Regions from separate parts of the Saccharopolyspora sp. ID03-671 genome, predicted to be linked through region 4. Evidence: riboswitches for the same ligand, from Rfam matches in the RefSeq annotation. Region 4 holds a riboswitch; each other region holds the start of a gene.
What was found. Region 4 has a riboswitch for cobalamin ahead of REH65_RS23220 (putative cobaltochelatase). Riboswitches for the same ligand answer to the same signal wherever they lie in the genome.
Positions count from the first base shown of each region.

Region 1: another riboswitch for cobalamin. It lies ahead of REH65_RS05090 (Rossmann-like domain-containing protein); the one in region 4 lies ahead of REH65_RS23220 (putative cobaltochelatase).
Region 2: another riboswitch for cobalamin. It lies ahead of REH65_RS01065 (ABC transporter substrate-binding protein); the one in region 4 lies ahead of REH65_RS23220 (putative cobaltochelatase).
Region 3: another riboswitch for cobalamin. It lies ahead of REH65_RS06075 (ribonucleoside-diphosphate reductase subunit alpha); the one in region 4 lies ahead of REH65_RS23220 (putative cobaltochelatase).

Region 1 is NZ_CP134054.1:1,078,786-1,083,775, reverse strand. It holds gene REH65_RS05100 (acireductone dioxygenase) at 1-193, shown strand, start outside; gene REH65_RS05095 (GNAT family N-acetyltransferase) at 307-873, opposite strand; cobalamin riboswitch at 972-1,147, shown strand; gene REH65_RS05090 (Rossmann-like domain-containing protein) at 1,401-2,129, shown strand; gene REH65_RS05085 (PLP-dependent cysteine synthase family protein) at 2,126-3,256, shown strand; gene REH65_RS05080 (MFS transporter) at 3,253-4,530, shown strand; gene REH65_RS05075 (ABC transporter substrate-binding protein) at 4,527-4,990, shown strand, end outside.
Region 2 is NZ_CP134054.1:219,621-224,610, forward strand. It holds gene REH65_RS01055 (Gfo/Idh/MocA family protein) at 1-126, opposite strand, end outside; gene REH65_RS01060 (iron ABC transporter permease) at 169-1,191, opposite strand; gene REH65_RS01065 (ABC transporter substrate-binding protein) at 1,188-2,177, opposite strand; cobalamin riboswitch at 2,242-2,420, opposite strand; gene REH65_RS01070 (SDR family NAD(P)-dependent oxidoreductase) at 2,434-3,204, opposite strand; gene REH65_RS01075 (iron-siderophore ABC transporter substrate-binding protein) at 3,411-4,412, shown strand; gene REH65_RS01080 (MSMEG_1061 family FMN-dependent PPOX-type flavoprotein) at 4,442-4,990, shown strand, end outside.
Region 3 is NZ_CP134054.1:1,282,223-1,287,212, forward strand. It holds gene REH65_RS06055 (helix-turn-helix transcriptional regulator) at 1-356, shown strand, start outside; gene REH65_RS06060 (sigma-70 family RNA polymerase sigma factor) at 422-1,300, opposite strand; gene REH65_RS06065 (VOC family protein) at 1,381-1,767, shown strand; gene rox (rifampin monooxygenase) at 1,926-3,335, shown strand; cobalamin riboswitch at 3,396-3,653, shown strand; gene REH65_RS06075 (ribonucleoside-diphosphate reductase subunit alpha) at 3,631-4,990, shown strand, end outside.
Region 4 is NZ_CP134054.1:5,005,822-5,010,811, forward strand. It holds gene REH65_RS23200 (MFS transporter) at 1-641, shown strand, start outside; gene REH65_RS23205 (LysE family translocator) at 555-1,181, opposite strand; partial or broken gene REH65_RS23210 (S1 family peptidase) at 1,560-2,299, shown strand; gene REH65_RS23215 (GNAT family N-acetyltransferase) at 2,378-2,860, shown strand; cobalamin riboswitch at 3,007-3,192, shown strand; gene REH65_RS23220 (putative cobaltochelatase) at 3,231-4,990, shown strand, end outside.

The DNA of each region.
Region 1 (4,990 bases), 3.2 Mb from region 4:
CGCGGTGCTGTGCGAAGCGGGCGACCTGATCAGCGTCCCCGCCCACACGACCCACTGGTTCGACATGGGCACTCGCCCGGACTACGTCTCGGTCCGCTTCTTCCACGACGAGGACGGCTGGGTCGGCAACTTCACCGGCAGCCGCCTCGCCGACTCCTTCCCTGACTTCGACACCTTGATCGCCTCGAAGTAGTCCACAGGATCGGAGCTGCGCGCGGCGACCACGGCAAGGATGTGAACGGTGTGGTGGGCGCCGGGGAACCCCGATCCGTTGATGCCGGGGGGTACCAGTAGCGAGAGCGCAGGTCACGTGCCGGTCGTGGCTGGTGGTACCGGGATCTCGAAGTGGATGGTCGGGCTGTACTGGCTGTGGTTCCGCGCGTCGTAGATCTCCTTGGCCACGCTGCGCCAGAAGGGTTCTGCGCCTTCGATCGCCGGATTGGTGTGCAGGTAGATCGTGTCATAACGCCCGGTTTCGGCGATGAACTCGCATGACTGCTCCACCAGGGCACGGGCGAGCCCGTTCCTTCGGTGTTCGGGATTGACGTAGGTGCGGAACAGCTGGGCGGTACCGGGTGTGCCGTAGCGGTCGGCGATCCACTTCGGGTGTGGTGGATTCTTCGGCCCACTGGCGCGGACAGCGGCCGTCCCGACGACTTCGTCACCAAGCGTGGCGACGAACAGTGCTTGGCCTGGTGTGTGGAAGTAGGTTCGTTCGAGGTCGATCACGTCGGCGTGCCACTCGGCAACGTATCCGTGGCCCATGACCCAGTAGAAGGTGTTCAACATCAGCGTCCGAGCATTGTCGATGTCTTCTCTGCGGGCGCGTCGCACCTCGTAATCCCCGAGCACGCGGACTTTCTCCTGCAGCATTTCCACCTCCACATGTTCAAATGAACAGATCATCATTGTTGCTAGATCTGTGCAATAGATATCACTTGGCGATTGACTGCGCGCGGTTCCTGCTGCGATGTTGGTTCGAACATCCATGTGACGGCGTGGAGGAAGCCGGTGTGAATCCGGCACGGTCCCGCCACTGTGAGTGAGGAGTCGTCTTCGTTCGAGCCACTGCCGAGTGTCCGGTGGGAAGGCTGAAGGCGACGTCGATCCACGAGTCAGGAGACTCGCGTCGTCACGCCGATTCGTACGGGGTCGCGGAGCCCCGGAGGAGGTCACCGGTGCGTCCGGATCAGTGGGTCGTCGTGTCATTTTCGGGCCTGTCGAGGGCTCGTCTCGTTGCTGTCCGCATCGCATAGGGCCATGCGCTTCGTGGCCGTTCCTCTTGCGATGTGGAGACAACTGTGTCTGTGAGTTTTCCTTTTCCGCGGCAGCGCGCTCATTCGGCGTTGGAACGCGTGATCGGTGATCGGGACGGGAAATCCGTCGAGGCGAAGACATCGGTGGCTTTCCTGACCGTGCAGGCGGCGCAGCACGTGGGGCGCCGCAGCGGTTATGTGAACGCGGTGCTGAGCGTGCGGGTGGGCTCAGCGGTGGGCTCCTGCGCGGTCGAGCCCGGTGAGATCGACGACGAGGTCGTGCGCGAAATCGTCGGGGCCGATTTGGCCGAGCTGCTGCGGCACCCCGTGACGGCGGTGCGGGTGGCCGCGCTGGACGCCTGCCTGGGGGATGCGGTGCCGCACGCGCGGCACCCGCGGGCGCGCTCGGTGCGAGTGCCCGCGGGGACCTCGCTGGAGAAGTCCACGGCGCGTGCCCGTGCTGTGGCTGAGCTGGTCGAAGTGCCGGCAGGCGGGCGGGTCGCCGTGGTCGGGGTGGTCAACTCGCTTCTGGCGGCACTGCGCGAACGCGGGATCGACTACGTGCCCTGCGATCTCAAGGGCGGCGTGACGGAGTGGGAGGAACCCGTCCTCACCGATCACCAGCGCGCGATCGACGGTGCCGACGCGGTGCTCGCGTCCGGAATGGTGCTCGGCAACGGCACGTTCGACTCCATCGCCGCGCTGTGCCGGTCGCGGGAGCTGCCGTTGGTGATGTTCGCCCAGAGCGGGAGCGCGGTGTTCCGCGAGATGCTGGGCGAGGAGATCACGGGGCTGTCGGCCGAGCCGTACCCGTTCTTCTGGCTCAGCGGCGGCGACACCGACGTCCACCTCTACCGAGGGGGTCTAGGGTGATCCCGCTGCAGCAGGGCGCCGCCGACGGTGTCGCGGGTGGCAGGAAGTGCGAGTCGTTGCTCGATCTCATCGGCGACACCCCAGTGCTGCGCGTGGCGACACCGCTTCCGCGACCGCACCCGGGGTTCTGGGCGAAGCTGGAGTCGGTCGGTCCGGCGACCATGAAAGCCCGTGCTGCGCTGTCGATGCTGCGCGGCGCCCGCGAGCGCGGTGAGCTCCGCACCGGGGCTGCGGTGGTCGAGTCCAGCAGCGGCACCCTCGCCGTGGGACTGGCGTTCGTGGGCTCGGCGCTGGGACATCCGGTGGTCATCGTTGCCGACTCCGAGCTCGACGAGATGACCCGGCGGTTGTTGCGCGCCTACGGCGCCCGCGTGGAGATCGTCCCGCAACCACATCCGGTCGGTGGGTGGCAGCGGGCACGGCTGGACCGGGTGCACGAGCTGTTGGCGGAGATTCCCGGCGCCTACTGGCCGGATCAGTACAACAACCCGGACAACCCAGCGGGCTATCGGGAGATGGGCCGCGAACTCACCGTGCAGTTCGACGAGCTCGACGCGGTGGTGTGCAGCGTGGGAACCGGTGGTCACAGCGCGGGCATCGCCTCGGTGGTGCGCAAGCGGTGGCCCGGAGTGCGCGTCGTGGGCGTCGACTCGCCGAGGTCGAGCCTGTTCGGCCAAGTGCCCGGGCATCGCCTGATGCGCGGGCTGGGAAGCAGCATCCACCCGGGCAACGTCGCCTACGACCAGTTCGACGAGGTGCACTGGGTGGGGCCTGCCGAGGCGGCCGACGCGTGCCGCAGGCTGGCCGCGCGCAGCTTCGTCAGCGGTGGCTGGAGCACGGGTTCGACCGCGATGGTCGCCGCGTGGTGCGCGCGGGAACTCGATTCGGATCGGGTCGTGGCGGTCTTCCCCGACGGTCCGGACCGGTACTGGGAGTCCATCTACGACGACGACTTCTGCCGGCACCACGACTTGGTCGCACGCGCCGCCATGCCCTCCACCGTGGACCACCCGCGCGAGGCCGTGGGCCGGCGGTGGGCGCGGTGCCGCACCGTGGCTGATCCGTGCTGCCGACGAGCCACCTCGGGGCAGTGGTGCCCGGTGTGCGAGGAGGGCGCGACATCATGACGAGCAAGGGAGCTTTCCTGCGGTTGTCCACGCCCGCGCGGTTGCTGGTGGTCAACCAGTTCGGGATCAACGTCGGCTTCTACATGCTGCTGCCGTTCCTCGCCTCCTACATGAGCCACGACCTCGGCTACGGCGCGGCCGTGGTCGGACTCGTGCTCGGAGTGCGGAACTTGAGCCAGCAGGGCATGTTCCTCGTGGGAGGAACCGCCGCCGACCGGATCGGCTGCCGGCCGATGATCATCCTCGGTTGCGCGCTGCGGGTGGTGGCCTTCGGCCTGTTCGCCTTGCTCACCTCGCTGCCGGGCCTGGTCCTGGCCGTGGTGCTGACCGGACTGGCCGGGGCTCTGTTCAACCCCGCCGTGCGGACCTACCTGATGCACGAGGCGGGCGAGCACCGGGCGGAAGCGTTCTCGGTGTTCAACGTGTTCGCCCACGCCGGGACCCTGGTCGGGCCGCTGCTCGGCGCGTTGCTGCTGAGCATCGACTTCCGCGCGGTCGCGCTGGTGGCCTGCCTGGCCTTCGCCGCGCTCACCGCCGCGCAGATCGCGGTGCTGCCGCACCGGGAAGTCGAACCGCAGGGCAGCAGCGTGCTCGGCAGCTGGCGGGAAGTCGTGACCAACCGACGTTTCCTGGCGTTCACGTTGTCGCTGTCGGCCTACTTCGGCCTCTACAACCAGCTCTACCTGACGATTCCGCTGGAAGCCCAGCGCGTGTCGGGGCTGTCGTGGGCGATCGCGGTGGTGTTCGTGGTCTCCACCGTGATCGGAGTCTTCGGCCAGGTGCGGATCACGAACTGGTGCCGTGGGCGCTGGTCGTCGGGGCGCTCGACGGCGGTCGGGTTGGCGTGCATGGGGTGCTCGTTCGTCCCGCTGATGGTGGCCGGGCCGCTGCTGCCCACGCGCGAGGTGGGCGAGACCGGCCAGAGCTGGGTGCTGCTGCCGGTGATCGTGACGACCGTGCTGTTCACCGTCGGCCAGGCGATCACGAACCCGTTCGCGATGGAGTTGCTGCCGATCGTGGGCAGCGAGCGGCTCGCGGGGACCTACTACGGCTTCTACTACCTGGTGTCGAGCCTGGTTGCGGCCGGTGTCAGCTGGCTCGTCGGAGCGATGCTCGACGCGTTTTCCTCGCCGGGGCTGCGCTGGTTGCCGTGGCTGGTGCTGTGCGCGGTGGGTCTGGCCGGTGCGGCGGGCACCGCCGTGATGCACCGGCGAGGCCTGCTGACGCGGAATCCGGCACCGTGCCGGAACGATGAGAGGAAGGCAGGAGCATGAGCGAAACCGGCAAGCGCCCACTGTGGAGTCGTCGGAGGATGCTGACCACGGCGCTGGGTGCCGCGGCAGCTCTGCCGCTGGCCGGGTGCGCCGGTGCGGGAGCAGGGGGCGGCGGTCGGCTTCGAGCGGCGTTCCCGACGTCGGGCGCCAAGGAATCGCTGGATCCTCACACCAGCTCGCTGTTCGTCGACCAGGCCCGGGCCAAAGCGCTATTCGACACGCTGGTCGCCTACGCAGACGACATGAGCGTCGTGCCGCGCCTGGCCGAATCGTGGGAGCCCGACGGGACGGGCACCCGGTGGCTGATCCGGCTGCGCCAGGCCAGGTTCCACGACGGCCGGCCGGTGACGGCCGAGGACGTGCTCTACAGCTTCCGCCGCATCACCGACCCGGCCACCTCGGCGGCTGCGGCCAAGCAATTCGTTGGCGTGAACTTCGCCGTCAGCCGCGCTCGCTCGGC
Region 2 (4,990 bases), 2.3 Mb from region 4:
GGCCGCGGTGCGGCTGGCCACGCCGGTGATCTCGGAACCGTCGGTGTCGTGCAGCGCGGGAAGGGCCCGCCGCTCGGCGATCGCGGAGCAGCCGAGCACGCCCCATCGCACTCTGTTCGCCTCCATCAACCGCAGCCTAGGGGAAGAGGGTGGCGTCGCGCGGGATGGTCACGAGGTTCGGCCGCGCCGGGCGAGCAGGATCGCGAAAGCCGGGACGCCGACCAGCGCGGTCATCACCCCGACCGGAACCTCCTGCGGCGCGGCGACGGTCGTCGCGAGCACGTCGACCCACACCAGCAGGATCGCGCCCAGCACGGCCGTGACCGGCAGCAACGCGCGGTGGCGCGGTCCCACGACGAGCTTGGCGGCCTGCGGCAGGACCAGGCCGACGAACCCGATCGCCCCGGCCGCGGCCACCAGCGTGGCGGCCAGCAGGGCGGTGACCACCAGCAGCACGATCCGCAATCGGGCGACGTTGACGCCCAGCGCGGCCGCCGTGTCGTGGCCCAGCGCGAAGGCGTCCAGCGCACCTGCGCGCGCCAGGCACACCAGCAGGCACACCGCGCACACGGCGCCCGAGACCGCGACGTCGTTCCAGCGCGCGCCGGACAGCGAGCCCAGCAGCCAGAACAGCACTCCCCGGGTCTGCTCGGCGTCGGCGGAGGTGATCACCACGAACGAGGTGAGCGCCGAGAACAGCTGCGTCCCGGCCACTCCCGCCAGCACCAGGTGCGTGGTGGTGCCGCCCGCCAGCGAGCCGAGGGTCAGCACCAGCGCGAACGCCACCAGCGCCCCGGCGAAGGCGCCGGCGGTGAGCCCGATCGCGCCCGCGCCGAGCCCGAGGATCACCACCAGCACCGCGCCGGTCGAGGCCCCGGCCGACACGCCCAGCAGGAACGGGTCGGCCAGCGGGTTGCGCAGCAACGACTGGAGCACCGCCCCGCACATCCCGAGACCGGCGCCGCAGATCGCGGCCAGCACCGCGCGGGGCAATCGCAGCTGCCACACGATGCCCTGCCCGATCCGCGAGACGTCGGTCTCGCCGAGACCGAGCCGCGCGCCCACGACCCCGGCCACGTCGGTGACCGAGAGGGGCGCCGGACCGAGGGTGACCGCCACCGCGATCGACAGCAGCAGCGCCGGGATCCCGGCCAGCACGATCAGCGGAGCGCGCACCCGTCCGGTCCTCACCTGCGCTCCAGCTCGGCGAGCCGGTCGGCCAGCCGCTCGATGCCGGTGATGGTGCGCAGGCTGATGTTCATCTCGGTGCCGGTCATCGGCATCCAGTCGCCGGCGGCCACCGCGGGCAGCCGCGACATCGCCGGGTCGGTGCGCAGGAACTCCTGCTTGGCCGCGAGGGAATCGCCTTCGCCGTCGCGGGTGAGATCGCCCAGCACCAGCAGGTCGGGGTCGCGGGCGAGCACGTCCTCCCACGACACCTGCGGCCACATCGAGGTCACGTCGTCGTAGGCGTTGCGCACCCCCAGTGCGCGGGTCATGATCGCCGGTGAACCGGTGGAGCCCGCCACGTAGGGGGATTCGGTGCGGGCGAACCAGAACAGCACCGAAGTGTCCTGCGCGGCAACGGCTTTGGCCCGCGCGGCGGCGACCCGCTGCTGCAGCTGCGCCACCAGCGCCTCGCCCCGATCGGTGACGTCGAAGATCGCCGCGATCTCGCGGACCTCGCGGTAGATGTCGTCGAGCTCGACCGGCTCGCCCAGCGGCGCCTCCTCCGGCAGGCAGTTGGAGGGCGAGAGGTAGGTCGGAACGCCGAGCTCGGCGAAGCGCTCGCGGGAGGCCACGCCCTCGTCGGTGAACACCGCTCGGTAAGCGCCCAGCACCGCGTCCGGTTCGGTGGCCAGCACCGACTCGAACGACGGGTTGTTGTCGGAGAGCCTGGGCACCCGGGCGTTGTCGGCGGCCAGCGCCGGGTCGACCGGGTCGGTCCAGGTCGCGGTGCCCACCATCCGGTCGGCCAGGCCGAGCGAGAGCATGATCTCGGTGGTCGACTGGTTCAGGCTCACCGCCCGCTTCGGCGGTTCGGACACCGCGACCTCGGTGTCGCAGTTGGGGATCGTCACCCGCGGCGGAGCGGACTCCGTAGCAGGTGCGGAGCAGGCGGCGAGAGCGGCGGCGCAGAGCAGCATCGAGCTCGTGCGCGTCCAGAGTCGGAACACGTCGTGCGGAAATCCTCACCCCGGGCCCATGCGCGAGACCCGGTCGGCCGATTCCCGGAACCGGGTGCGGCTCCGGGGAGCCGGCAGGTCTTCGGGCTCGGGCTCCGCCGGGCGAACCGCCTTCCCGGATCCGTGATCCAGTGGCTCGGGTTCGCCCGTCACCCCTACCGCTGCGCGTCAGCTCCGGCTTCCGACCGGATTCCCTCACGGCCACATGTGGCGACCGGCTCGAGATCGAGTCTAACGGGTTGGTCGCCTACTGGTGGGTGCCGCCGTCGACGCGGATCTCGGTGCCGGTGATGAAGGCGCCGTCGTCGGAGGCGAGCATCGCCACCACGCCTGCGACGTGCTCCGGCGGGGCGAAGCCGCTGCCCAGGGCGGGGGAGAGCTTGGTGAACAGGTCCCAGTCGGTGTCGGCGGGCAGCTTGTCGGCGGTGGTCTCGGTGATGCCGCTGCGGATCCCGCCCGGGACCAGCGACACCGCGCGCAGGCCCTGCTTGGCGTACTCCAGGGCGATCGCGTGGGTGAAGGACTGGATGCCGCCCTTGCTGGCCGCGTAGGCCGCCATGTACGGGTGGGCGAAGTTCGCCGACGTCGAGCTGAAGTTGATCACCACGCCGTTGCCGGTTGCCAGCAGCGCCGGTAACGCGGCTCGGGTGACCAGGAACGTGCCGGTGAGGTTGACGGCCAGGATCCGGTTCCACAGCTCCAGCGAGCACTCGTGCGTGCGCGCCGTGTGCAGCGTTCCGGCCGCGTTGACCAGCACGTCCAGCCCGCCGAGCTGCTCGGCGCAGGCGGGGACGGTGAAGTCCACGGCGTCCTCGGCGGCGATGTCCAGCGGCAGCGTGCCCAGCCGGTCGCAGGTCCCGGCCTCGGCGGCGAGCCGGGCGGTCTCCTTCAGCCCGGCTTCGTCGATGTCGGTGGTGAGCACCCGGGCACCCTCGTCGAGCAGCCGCAGCACGCTGGCCCGCCCGATCCCCGACGCTCCGCCCGTGACGAGCACGCGCTTGCCGTTGAGCCTGTCCATCTCGCGTCCTTCCGCAGCTCCCGACCGTCGTGAAGCTCAACGCGCGAGCGCGCGTGAAGTTGCTCATGCCCCCGGCTATCCAGTTCGCCGGCCGTCCAGTTCGGACGAATGTGACGAAGGTCGGTGACGCTCGGTAGGGCCCGCCCTGGACGCCGCACTGAGGGTTGGTTAAGTTAGGCGCACCTAAGTACGAGTGAGGTGTGGACATGCGCTGGATGCGGACCCTGGGACTGATCATGACGGTCCTGCTGGGAATCGCCCTGACCGGTTGCGGCGCAGCCGGTCCCGAGGGGGAGCAGCCCGCGGCCGGATCGGCCGACGGTCAGTTCCCGGTCACCATCAAGACCGCGTTCGGTGACGTCACCGTCCCCGAGCGTCCCCAGCGCGTCGTCGCGCTCGGCTGGGGCGACGCCGAAACGGCGCTGAGCCTGGGAGTGCAACCGGTCGGCGCCGCCGACTGGCTGCCCGTCGGCGGGGACGGCGTCCCGCCGTGGATCCCCGCCGACAAGCGCTACACCACGCCGCCGAAGATGCTCGGCACGATGGAGGTCGACATGGAGAGCGTCGCGGCCCTGCAGCCCGACCTCATCCTCGACACCCGCGCCAGCGGCGACAAGGAGCGCTACAACCTGCTCAACCGGCTCGGCGTGCCGGTGGTGAGCATCCCCGAGGGCGGCGGCGAGTCCTACCTGACCACCTGGGACCAGCAGCTCGACATGGTCGGCAAGGCGCTGGGCAAGCAGGCGGAGGCCGCGCAGCAGAAGGCCGACCTCGAGGGCAAGTTCCAGCAGGCCGCCGCCGCGCACCCGCAGTGGGCGGGCAAGACCGTCGCGGTCGGCGCCAAGATGGTCGGCTCCTACGGCGCCTACGTCAACGGCGGGTCCCGGCTGGAGTTCATGGAGCGGCTGGGCTTCCGCCAGTCGCCCGCCGTGCAGCAGGTGGCCGGGAGCAACTTCTTCGTCAGCGTCTCCCCGGAGCGGATGGACCTGTTCAACGCCGACCTGACCGTGATGTTCCCGATCGGGCTGGCCGCCTCCGAGATCGACCGCGACCAGATGTTCCAGCAGGTGCCCTCGGTCCGCGAAGGCCGCTCGGTGGTGCTGCACGACGAGCAGGCCACCCAGGCGTTCTCGGCGGGGACCGCGGCGGGCATGTCCTACGCGGTCGACAAGGTCGTCCCGCTCATCGAGCAGGCCAAGCAGGGCTGATCGACCCCGACCGGCAAGGAGAACGACGCGTGACCTCGTGGGACCCGGCCGAGGCCGAGCACGTCACCTCGGCGGCGCAGCTCCGCGAGATCGTCGAACCGCCGCACCCGGAGATCGCCGAGAAGGTGGTCTCCGGGATCGACGGCGTCAGCCGCGGCTTCATCGAGCGGTCGCGGCTGTTCCTCGTGGCCACCACCGGCGCCGACGGCAGGCTCGACGTCTCGCCGCGCGGTGACACCGCCCGCAGCGTCGTCGTCTTCGACGACGGCAAGACGCTGGCCTACGCCGAGCGTCCCGGCAACCGCCGGGTGGACGGGCTGCACAACATCTTGGAGAACCCGCAGGTGGGGATGCTGTTCATGATCCCCGGCGTCACCCACGTGCTGCGCGTCAACGGCACCGCCACCGTCGTCCGCTCGGCCCCCTTCATGGCCGACCTCGCCGTCAAGGGCACACCCCCGGAGCTGGCGGTCGTGGTCACGGTCGAGGAGCTGTTCGTCCACTGCGGCCGGGCCCTCCTCAAGTCCGGCCTCTGGCGCCCCCACACCTGGCCGGAGGGCGACCACCCGGGCGTCATG
Region 3 (4,990 bases), 3.4 Mb from region 4:
CGCGGTGTCGCTACGCCCCGGAGGAGCACGAGTTCCTCACGCGCGTGTTCGTCTCCGGGCTGCGCGCGGTGGCCACGCTGCGGGGGCCGGGTTCCCGCGCCGCGGACTACGCCGAACTGCTGCTGGCCGAGAGCGAGGAGTTCCGGCAGGTGTGGGAGGAGCACGAGATCGGCATCCGCCCCAGGGAGGTCAAGCACTTCCTCCACCCCGAGGTCGGCGCGTTGGAGCTGACCTGCCAGACGCTGCTCGACCCGGACCAGTCGCACTCCCTGCTCGTCTACACCGCCGTTCCCGGCAGCGAGAGCCACGAGAAGTTGCGGTTGTTGTCCGTCCTGGGCTCGCAGGCGCTGCGCTGATCAGCTACCGGGAAGTCCGCTCCGGACGGAACCGCGGGATGCCCGTGCCCGTCACGGCACGGCCGTCACCAGCGGAACCGCACGACCCCCGCGGTCAGTCGCCGCACCCGTTCGGCGTCGCGGATGCCGTCGATCTCCACGATGCGACCGCCCACCACGGTGAAGGCCATGATCGACACCGGGCGGCCGGACCGGGCGGTGACCACGCCGGGCAGGCCGTTGACGAGCACCGGGTGGATTTCGGCGCCGCGACTCGCCCGGGACTGCCGGGCGATGTGCTCAGCTCCTCGATACACCTCAGGCCGCCTCCGGCCGCCGTAATCGGCGCGGAAGACGACGTCGGGGTCGAGCAGCCGCACCAGCTCGGCGAAGTCGCCGCCTGCAGCCGCGGCGAAGAACGCGTCCACCACCGCGCGCTGCCTGGCGTCGTCCTCGTCGGGGGCGGGTGGGGCCGCACCTCGGACGCGTCGCCGCGCACGACTCGCGAGCTGCCTGGCCGCCGCAGGGGTGCGGTCCACCAGCGGCGCGACCTCGTCGAAGGGCACCTCGAACATGTCGTGCAGCACGAAGGCCAACCGCTCGGCCGGGCTGAGCGACTCCAGCACCACCAGCAGCGCGAGGCTGACCGAGTCGGCGAGCAGCGCCTTCTGCTCCGGATCATCGCCGTCGGCCGAGACCACGGGGTCAGGCAGCGGGGTGTCGCCGAGCTCTTCACGGCGACGCCGACGTGAGCGCAGCAGGTGCAGCGCTTCGCGAGCGACGACCGTGGTCAACCAGCCACCGAGGTTGCCGATGTCGCCGGGCTCCGCGCGGCTCAGCGGCAGCCAGGCGTTCTGCACCGCGTCCTCCGCGTCGCTCACCGACCCGAGCATCCGGTAGGCCACCGCGCGAAGTCGCGGCCGGTGCTGCTCGAACCGCTGAGCGAGCTGGTCGTCTCCCGCCACCTGTCACACCGTCCCTCCGGCCGGGCTCATCAGGGTGAGCCCACCGGTCCACAGGATGTGACGACGAGGGAGGAACGGCCATGTCCGACAACGCCAGTGATTTCGTCAGCGTCAGGTACATGGTCGATGACGTCGACGAGGCCATCGACTTCTACACCGGCCATCTCGGCTTCACCGTTCGGAACGACTTCGCGCCGGCGTTCGCCGACGTCACCCGGGGAAACCTCCGGCTGCTGCTGAGCGGTCCGGCAAGTTCAGCCGGGCGGCCGATGCCGGACGGCGCGGTCCCCGGGCCAGGCGGGTGGAACCGGATCCACCTCATCGTCGATGATCTCGCTGCCGAGGTGGATCGGCTGCGCGCGGAAGGCGTTGATTTCCGCAACGACGTCGTCCGCGGTCCAGGCGGCCGGCAGGTCCTGCTGCGAGATCCGTCGGGCAACGTGCTGGAGCTGTTCCAGGCCCGCTGAGGCGCAGGGCGAAGTCGGCGGTGTTCTCCCCGCCGTGCTCAACATATAGCGCACCCCGGGGCTTGCGGCAAGGCCCCGGGGGTGGTGCAAACTCCTTTGAGCATGACCCGTGACCTGCGGATATGGGTGTTCGCGGCGCGGTTGGCCTGGGGGTTTTCGTGACTGATGCGATCGTGGTGGGGGCTGGGCCCACCGGGTTGATGCTGGCCGCCGAGCTGCGGCTGCGCGGAGTGGGCGTGGTCGTGGTCGAGGAGGCCGCCGAACCCACCGGTTTCGTGCGGGCGCTGGGGTTGCACGTGCGCAGCATCGAGATCCTGGACCAGCGCGGGTTGCTGGAGCGGTTCCTGGACGAGGGGACGAAGTACCCGCTCGGGGGCTTCTTCGCGGCGATCTCCGCGCCCGCGCCCACCGAGTTGGACACCGCGCACGGGTACGTGCTGGGCATCCCGCAGACCACCACCGAGCGGCTGCTGACCGAGCGGGCCCGGGAGCTCGACGTGGATCTGCGGCGCGGGTGCGGGCTGGTGGGGCTCGCCCAGGACTCCGACGGGGTCACGGCCGAGCTCGCCGACGGCTCCGAGCTGCGGGGACGCTTCCTGGTCGGGTGCGACGGCGGGCGCAGCACCGTGCGCAAGCTGTGCGGGATCGGTTTCCCCGGCGAACCGTCGCGGGCGGACACGCTGCTGGCCGAGGTGAAGGCGACCGCCTCCCCGGAGGAGATGGCGGCGGTGACGGCCGAGGTGCGGGAGACGCAGAAGCGGTTCGGGATCGGTCCGCTCGACGACGGGTGGTGCCGAGTGGTCGTGCCCGCCGCGGGTGTGGCCACCGCGCCACCGGGGCTCGACGAGCTGCGGAGTCGGCTGGTCGCCGTCGCGGGCAGCGACTTCGGCGTCCACTCCCCGCGCCGCCTCGCGCGGTTCGGCGATGCCACCCGCCAGGCCGAGCGGTACCGGTCGGGGCGGGTGCTGCTGGCCGGCGACGCCGCGCACGTCCACCCCCCGGTCGGCGGCCAGGGCCTCAACCTGGGGCTGCAGGACGCCTTCAACCTGGGTTGGAAGCTCGCCGCCGAGCTCGCCGGGTGGGCTCCGGACGACCTGCTCGACACCTACCAGGACGAGCGGCACCCGGTGGCCGCCGACGTCCTGGACAACACGCGGGCGCAGATGCAGCTGATGGCCACCGACCCCGGATCGCGGGCGGTGCGGCGGCTGGTGGCGGAGCTGATGGAGTTCGACGTGGTCGCCCGGCACCTGACGGAGAAGATCATCGCGACCGAGGTGCGCTACGACCTCGGCGACGAGAACCCCTTGGTGGGCAAGCGGATGCGAGACCTGACGCTGCGCGGCGGCCGCCTCTACGAGCGGATGCACGCCGGGCGCGGGCTGCTGCTCGACCAGACCGGCGGATTGTCGGTGGAGGGCTGGGAGGACCGGGTCGATCACGTCGTCGACGTCGCGGAGGAGCTGGACTCGCCCGCCGTCCTGCTGCGTCCGGACGGGCACGTGGCGTGGGCCGGGGACGATCGCGGCGAGCTCGCCGAGCGGTTGGAGCGGTGGTTCGGGAAGTGACTCATTTCTCGCTCCGACACGCCCATGTTGGTGTTGGACGTCGCCTCAGACCCCACATGTAGAGTGTCGCTCGCTGGTGGTTCACCGGGCCCGCGCGGGTCCGGTGTGGCAACAGGGAACCCGGTGCGAATCCGGGACTGCCCCGCAGCGGTGAACGGGAACGACCGCCGTCATCACGCACTGAACCCCTCGGGTTCGGGAAGCGACGGTTAGTAGGACCGGTCTCGTGGTGGGGAAGTTTTCATGAAAACTTCCCCGCCCCCGAACGAGACCGGACGCCCGTGAGTCCGAAGACCTGCCATCGGCGCGCGCACGACCGTGCGCGCCGTCCGGGACCTCGCGGGAGGGTCCACGCGGACATGCGACGAGCGCTGCCGTCGCGTCCTCGCGTGCTGTCGCCGCCGGTTCCGGGCACGACTTCCGAGCTCGCGAGGAGAGAGTCCCGGTGACCGACACCGCACTGTCCGAACCCATTCCGCTCACCCGGGCGTCCACCGTGGTCGAGCAGGCCTGCGCGGGGCTCGTCGACGTGGACCCGTCGGCGGTGCTCACCGAGGTCGAGCGCAACATCTACCCCGGGATCGGCGAGGCCGAGCTGAGCGAAGCGCTCATCATGTCCGCGCGCACGCTCGTGGAGTCCGAGCCGAACTACTCCCGGGTCACCGCGCGGCTGCTGCTGGACAAGCTGCGCGGCGAAGCGCTCAGCCACCTCGCCGGAACGCCGCGGCAGGCCGACCAGGACCAGATGCGCGACGACTACGCCGCCTACTTCGCCGACTACGTGCGGCACGGCATCGACCTGGGCCGGCTGGACCCGGAGCTGGCGCGCTTCGACCTGCCGCGCCTGGGCGCGGCGCTGGAGGCCGAGCGCGACCTGGCCTTCGACTTCCTGGGGCTGCAGACCCTCTACGACCGGTACTTCCTGCACGACGGCGGCACCCGCTTCGAGCTGCCGCAGGCGTTCTTCATGCGGGTCGCGATGGGCCTGGCGCTGCGCGAGGACGACCGCGACGCGCGGGCCGTCGAGTTCTACCGGCTGCTGTCGTCGTTCGACTTCATGGCCTCCACGCCCACGCTGTTCAACTCCGGGACCACCCGGCCGCAGCTGTCCTCGTGCTTCCTGACCACTGTGGACGACGACCTGCAGTCGATCTTCAGCTCGTACCGGAACAACGCGCTGCTGGCCAAGTACTCCGGTGGCCTGGGCAACGACTGGACCCCGGTGCGCGGCATCGGCGCGCACATCCACGGCACCAACGGCGAGTCGCAGGGCGTGGTGCCGTTCCTCAAGATCGCCAACGACACGGCGGTGGCGGTCAACCAGGGCGGCAAGCGCAAGGGCGCGGTGTGCGCCTACCTGGAGACCTGGCACATCGACGTCGAGGAGTTCCTCGACCTGCGCAAGAACACCGGCGACGACCGGCGGCGCACCCACGACATGAACACCGCGAACTGGGTGCCCGACGAGTTCCTGCACCGCGTCGAGGCCGACGAGTCCTGGACCCTGTTCTCCCCGGACGAGACCCCCGACCTGCACGACCTCTACGGCGAGGAGTTCGCCGAGCGCTACCGCGCCTACGAAGCCGCGGCCGATCGCGGCGAGATCCGGGTGTTCCGGCGGGTGCGCGCGGTGGAGCTGTGGCGGCGGATGCTGA
Region 4 (4,990 bases):
CCGGGGCGCCGCGCGGGCGGGGTGCGCGCGACCCGCGCTTCCTGCGGCGGGTGGCGCCGGTGGCGCCGTGGATCTTCCTGTGCCCGACCGTCGGTTTCGCGGTCCTTCCCGCGCAGGTCACCGCCCACGCACCCGGCTTCGAGGTGCTCTACGCGGGCTTGTCGACGCTGTGCGCGCCGGGTTTCGGGGCGGTCGTGCAGCCGTGGGCGCGCCGGATCGCCCGCAACGGGGTGCGGGCCACGGCAGTGTTCGGGCTCCCGGCGATCGCCGCCGGGCTGGTGCTGGCGGCGATCGCGGCGTGGCAGGTGCAGCCGTGGCTGGGGCTGCTGGCCTCGCTGACGCTGGGCACCGGCTACGGCTTCGTGTCGACCTACTGCCTGACGATGGTCGGCCGGATCGCCGGGCCCGCCGAGCTGGCCGGGCTGACCGCGATCATGTGGGTGCTGGCCTACCTGGGCTTCTGCACGCCGTTCGTCATCAGCCTGCTCTCCGGGGTGGTGTCGGTGCCGGTCGTGCTGCTGGTGCTGGCCGGGCTCGCGCTGCTGACGCTGCTGTCAGCTCGCGACGAGGCCGATGGAGATGGTCACGAAGGCCGTCGCGCTCAGCGCGTCCAGCGACTTCGAGACTCGGGGGTTCTTTAGCCGGTCGGCGATCCCGGCGGCCGAGAGCACGATCGTCACCTCCCAGATCGCGGCGAGCAGCAGGAACACCGCGCCCAGCGCGACCAGCTGCAGCGCCGGTTGCGTCGAGGCGCCGACGAACTGCGGCAGGAACGCGAGGCTGAACAGCAGCATCTTCGGGTTGGTGAGGTTGCTGAGCAGTCCCCGCAGGTAGGGGTTGGCGTCCTCCGGCGGCGGCACGTCCAGCGAGCCGGTCTCGCGGCGGGTCAGCCAGTAGCCGCGCACGATCGTCGCCGCGAGGTAGAGCAGGTAGGCCGCGCCGACCCACTTCAGCGCCACCATGACGCCCGGCGCGCTGGTGATCAGCGCCCCCAGCCCGGAGATGACCAGCGCGACCTGCAACGCGCTGGCGGTGTGGATGCCGGCCAGCGCCAGCAGCCCGGCCTTGCGGCCGTGGTTGAGCGATGTGCGCAGCAGCAGGAAGACGTCCACTCCCGGTGTGATGATCACGACGGCGCTCGCCAGCAGGAAGGCGGGCAACGGCGTCAGGTCCAGGAGCACGGCGGAGTCCTCTCCGAATCGGGCAGCAACCGCTGCTGCGTCGCTTGATCAGGTTCATCTCGTCATCCGGTCAGGCGAAATCGGCGGACGCCGGTGGTGGAGGGACCCCGGGTCCGCGTCGCCGCGGGATGGAGGCGCGCCGGTCGACGGCGACAAGCGCGAAAGGATTTGTTTCCGGAACCAAGTTTAACGAAATATTTTCCCGCGAACCTGTGAGTTGCGCCTCGTGATGTTTCGGTGTGCGGGTGATTACGGTGTGTCCGCTCCGCACGATCACCGCGACAGCTGGAGGCACCCGCATTGGGCCGCGACGACCACGGACCGATCGACAAGAACCGGGCGCTGCGCGCGCTCGCCCTCGCCGGAACCGTCACCGCGATGGCAGTCGGGAGCCCCGTCGCCCACGCCGGGCCGGCGATCACCGGCGACGACCAGCCGCAGTCCCGGATCCTCGGCGGCTCCGGCGCCAGCACCGAGGACGCGCCGTGGGTCGTCGCGCTCACCGACCGCTACGGCAACCAGTACTGCGGCGGCACCCTCATCCGCGCCGGTGAGGTCATCACCGCCGCGCACTGCGCGCACGACCCGCTCACCGGGGCCGAGCGCTCCCCGAAGGACATCCGCGTGATCGCCGGGCGCACCGACCTGCGCAGCACCGAGGGCACCGAGGCCGAGGTCGACGAGGTGAAGGTGCACCCCGGCTACGAGGACTTCACCACCGGCGACGACCTCGCCGTGCTCGAACTCGCCACGTCGCTGCCGCAGCGCCCGCTGCCCGTCGTCACCCCCGGCGACACCGAGCCGTACCGGCCGGGCACCGCGGCGCGCGTCTACGGCTGGGGCCGCACCAGCGAGGACGGGCCCGCCTCCGACACGCTGCGCTCCGTGGAGGTGCCCGTCGCCCCCGACGACTCCTGCCGCTCCGCCTACCCGACCTACGACCCGCGCAGCATGTTCTGCGCCGGTTACCCCGAAGGCGGCCGCGACGCGTGCGCGGGGACTCCGGCGGCCCGATCGTCGCCGACGGCAGGCTCATAGGCGTGGTGTCCTACGGCACCGGCTGCGGCCGTCCCGGAACGCCCGGCGTCTACACCCGCCTGGCCAGCTACGCGCCGTGATGCGGGGCGAGTGGTCTGCACAACTCCCGGCGCCCGCGAATGCTGGGATCGGGGAAGCCCTGTGATATCCAGGTAAGGGTGACCCTTCAGCCGCTCGCGACAGCCGTGCAACGCGCCTACACCGCAGACCTCGACGCCTCGGACTTCTACCGGATGCTGCGGTTGCGCGTCGACGTCTTCGTGGTCGAGCAGGAGTGCCCGTACCCCGAGCTCGACGGCCGCGACCTGGAGGACTCGACCCGCCACTTCTGGGTCGACTCCGCCGACGACTACGTGCTCGGCTACCTCCGGCTGCTGGAGGACCCCGACGGCACCTACCGCATCGGCCGCGTCTGCACCGCCAAGAGCGCCCGCGGCCTCGGCATCGCCCGCAAGCTCATGCGCGCCGCCGTCGCCGAGGTGCAGAACTCGCCCGCGGTGCTGTCCGCCCAGACCTACGCCAAGGGCTTCTACGCGTCCTTCGGCTTCGTCGAGGTCGGCGACGAATACCTCGAAGACGGCATCCCGCACGTCGACATGCGCCGCGAACCCCGCCGAGCAAGCGTCACCGCCGGTCGTTGAGGTTCCCTCTTCGTGGCGAGTACTCCGTGTCGGCGTGCATCAGGAGCGGCGCGCGGAGTCCGCGGAGCCGATCAGGTTCCGCTACCCGCACCGCCAAGCTCGTGAAACTGTGAGTTCCCGCGCCGGCGGTTGGGTGCTTGATCTCCTTCTGGGATCATCGAGCTGAATCCGTTTGCAAGGGGTGTTGGCAGGAAGCCGGTGCGAGTCCGGCACGGTCGGCGCCACTGTGACCGAGGAGCGGACCTCCCGCGCGAGCCACCGGGGTGACCTGGGAAGGCCGGAGGGACGTGACGATCCGGGAGTCAGGACACTGCGGCCCCTTGTTCCCGACAGCGGGGCGTCCGCACCCCGAGGAAGGAACCACACCGGCATGTCCGCTGCCCCCCGCTTCCCCTTCTCCGCCGTGGTCGGCCACGACGACCTGCGGCTCGCGCTGCTGCTCAACGCGGTGCACCCGCGCATCGGCGGTGTGCTGGTGCGCGGCGAGAAGGGCACGGCCAAGTCGACCGTCGTGCGCGCACTGGCGTCGCTGCTGCCCGCGCTGGACGTCGTCGACGACTGCCGCTTCGGCTGCGACCCCACCGCCCCCGACCCGCAGTGCCCGGACGCCCCGCACGGCGAGACCGCCACCCGCAAGCCCGCGCAGCTCGTCGAACTGCCCGTCGGCGCCACCGAGGACCGGCTCATCGGCTCCCTGGACCTCGAACGCGCGCTCACCGAAGGCGTCCGCGCCTTCCAGCCCGGCCTGCTCGCCGGAGCGCACCGCGGCGTCCTCTACGTCGACGAGGTCAACCTGCTGCACGACCACCTCGTGGACCTGCTGCTCGACGCCGCCGCCATGGGCCGCGCGCACGTCGAGCGCGACGGCGTCTCCGTCTCGCACGCCGCGTCGTTCCTGCTCGTCGGCACCATGAACCCCGAGGAAGGCGAGCTGCGGCCGCAGCTGCTCGACCGCTTCGGCCTCACCGTGCAGGTCGCCGCCAGCCGCGAGGTCAGCACCCGCACCGAGGTCGTCCGCCGCAGGCTCGCCTTCGAAGCCGACCCCGCCGGGTTCGCCGCCCGGTGGGCCGACGCCGACGCCGAACTCGCCGAGCACATCCGCGCCGCCCGCGACCGCGTCGAGACCGTCGTGCTGCCCGACTCCGAACTGCGCCGGATCTCCGCGCTGTGCGCCGCCTTCGACGTCGACGGGATGCGCGCCGACCTCGTGCTCGCCCGCACCGCCGTCGCCCACGCCGCCTGGCGCGGCGCCGGGGCCGTCGCCGAGGAGGACGTCGAGGCCGCCGCCCGGCTCGCGCTGCCGCACCGGCGCCGCCGCGACCCGTTCGACGAGCCCGGCATGGCCGAGGACCAGCTCCAGCAGGCGATGTCCGACGCCGCCGAGCAGGCCGACGACCAGGCGCCGGAAGACCCGGACGACGACCCCGACGGAGGCGGCGACGGCGGCCCCGGTGGAGGCGGCGAACCCCAGGACGAGCCCACCGGACCGAACGGCGGCGGAGGCGGTGAGCAGCAGGAACAGCCCGGAGGTGGGGACTCCGAACGCTCCCCGGTCGGCGCCGGGCAGTCCTTCCGCGCCCGGCTGCTGGAAGTGCCCGGGCTCGGCGAAGGCGCGCCCGGACGCCGGTCCCGCGCCCGCTCCCGCAGCGGACGCACCACCCGCGCCACCACCGTCGACGGCCATGGCCTGCACGTCACCGCCACCCTCGCCGCCGCCGCGCCCCACCAGGCCGCGCGCGGCCGCAGCGGACCCGGTCTGGTCCTGCGCTCCGACGACGTCCGCCGGGCCCTGCGCGAAGGCCGCGAGGGCAACCTCGTGCTCTTCGCCGTCGACGCCTCCGGCTCCATGGCCGCACGCGACCGGATGAGCGCCGTCAGCGGCGCCGTCCTGTCCCTGCTGCGCGACGCCTACCAGCGGCGCGACAAGGTCGGCGTGATCACCTTCCGCGGCGACAAGGCCGAACTCGCCCTGCCGCCCACCTCGTCCGTCGACATCGCCGCCGCCCGGCTGCGCAGCCTCCGCACCGGCGGGCGCACCCCGCTCGCCGACGGGCTGCTGCGCACCCAGCACGTCATCCGCACCGAAGCCACCCGCGACCCGCAGCGCCGGCCCCTCGTCGTGCTGCTCAC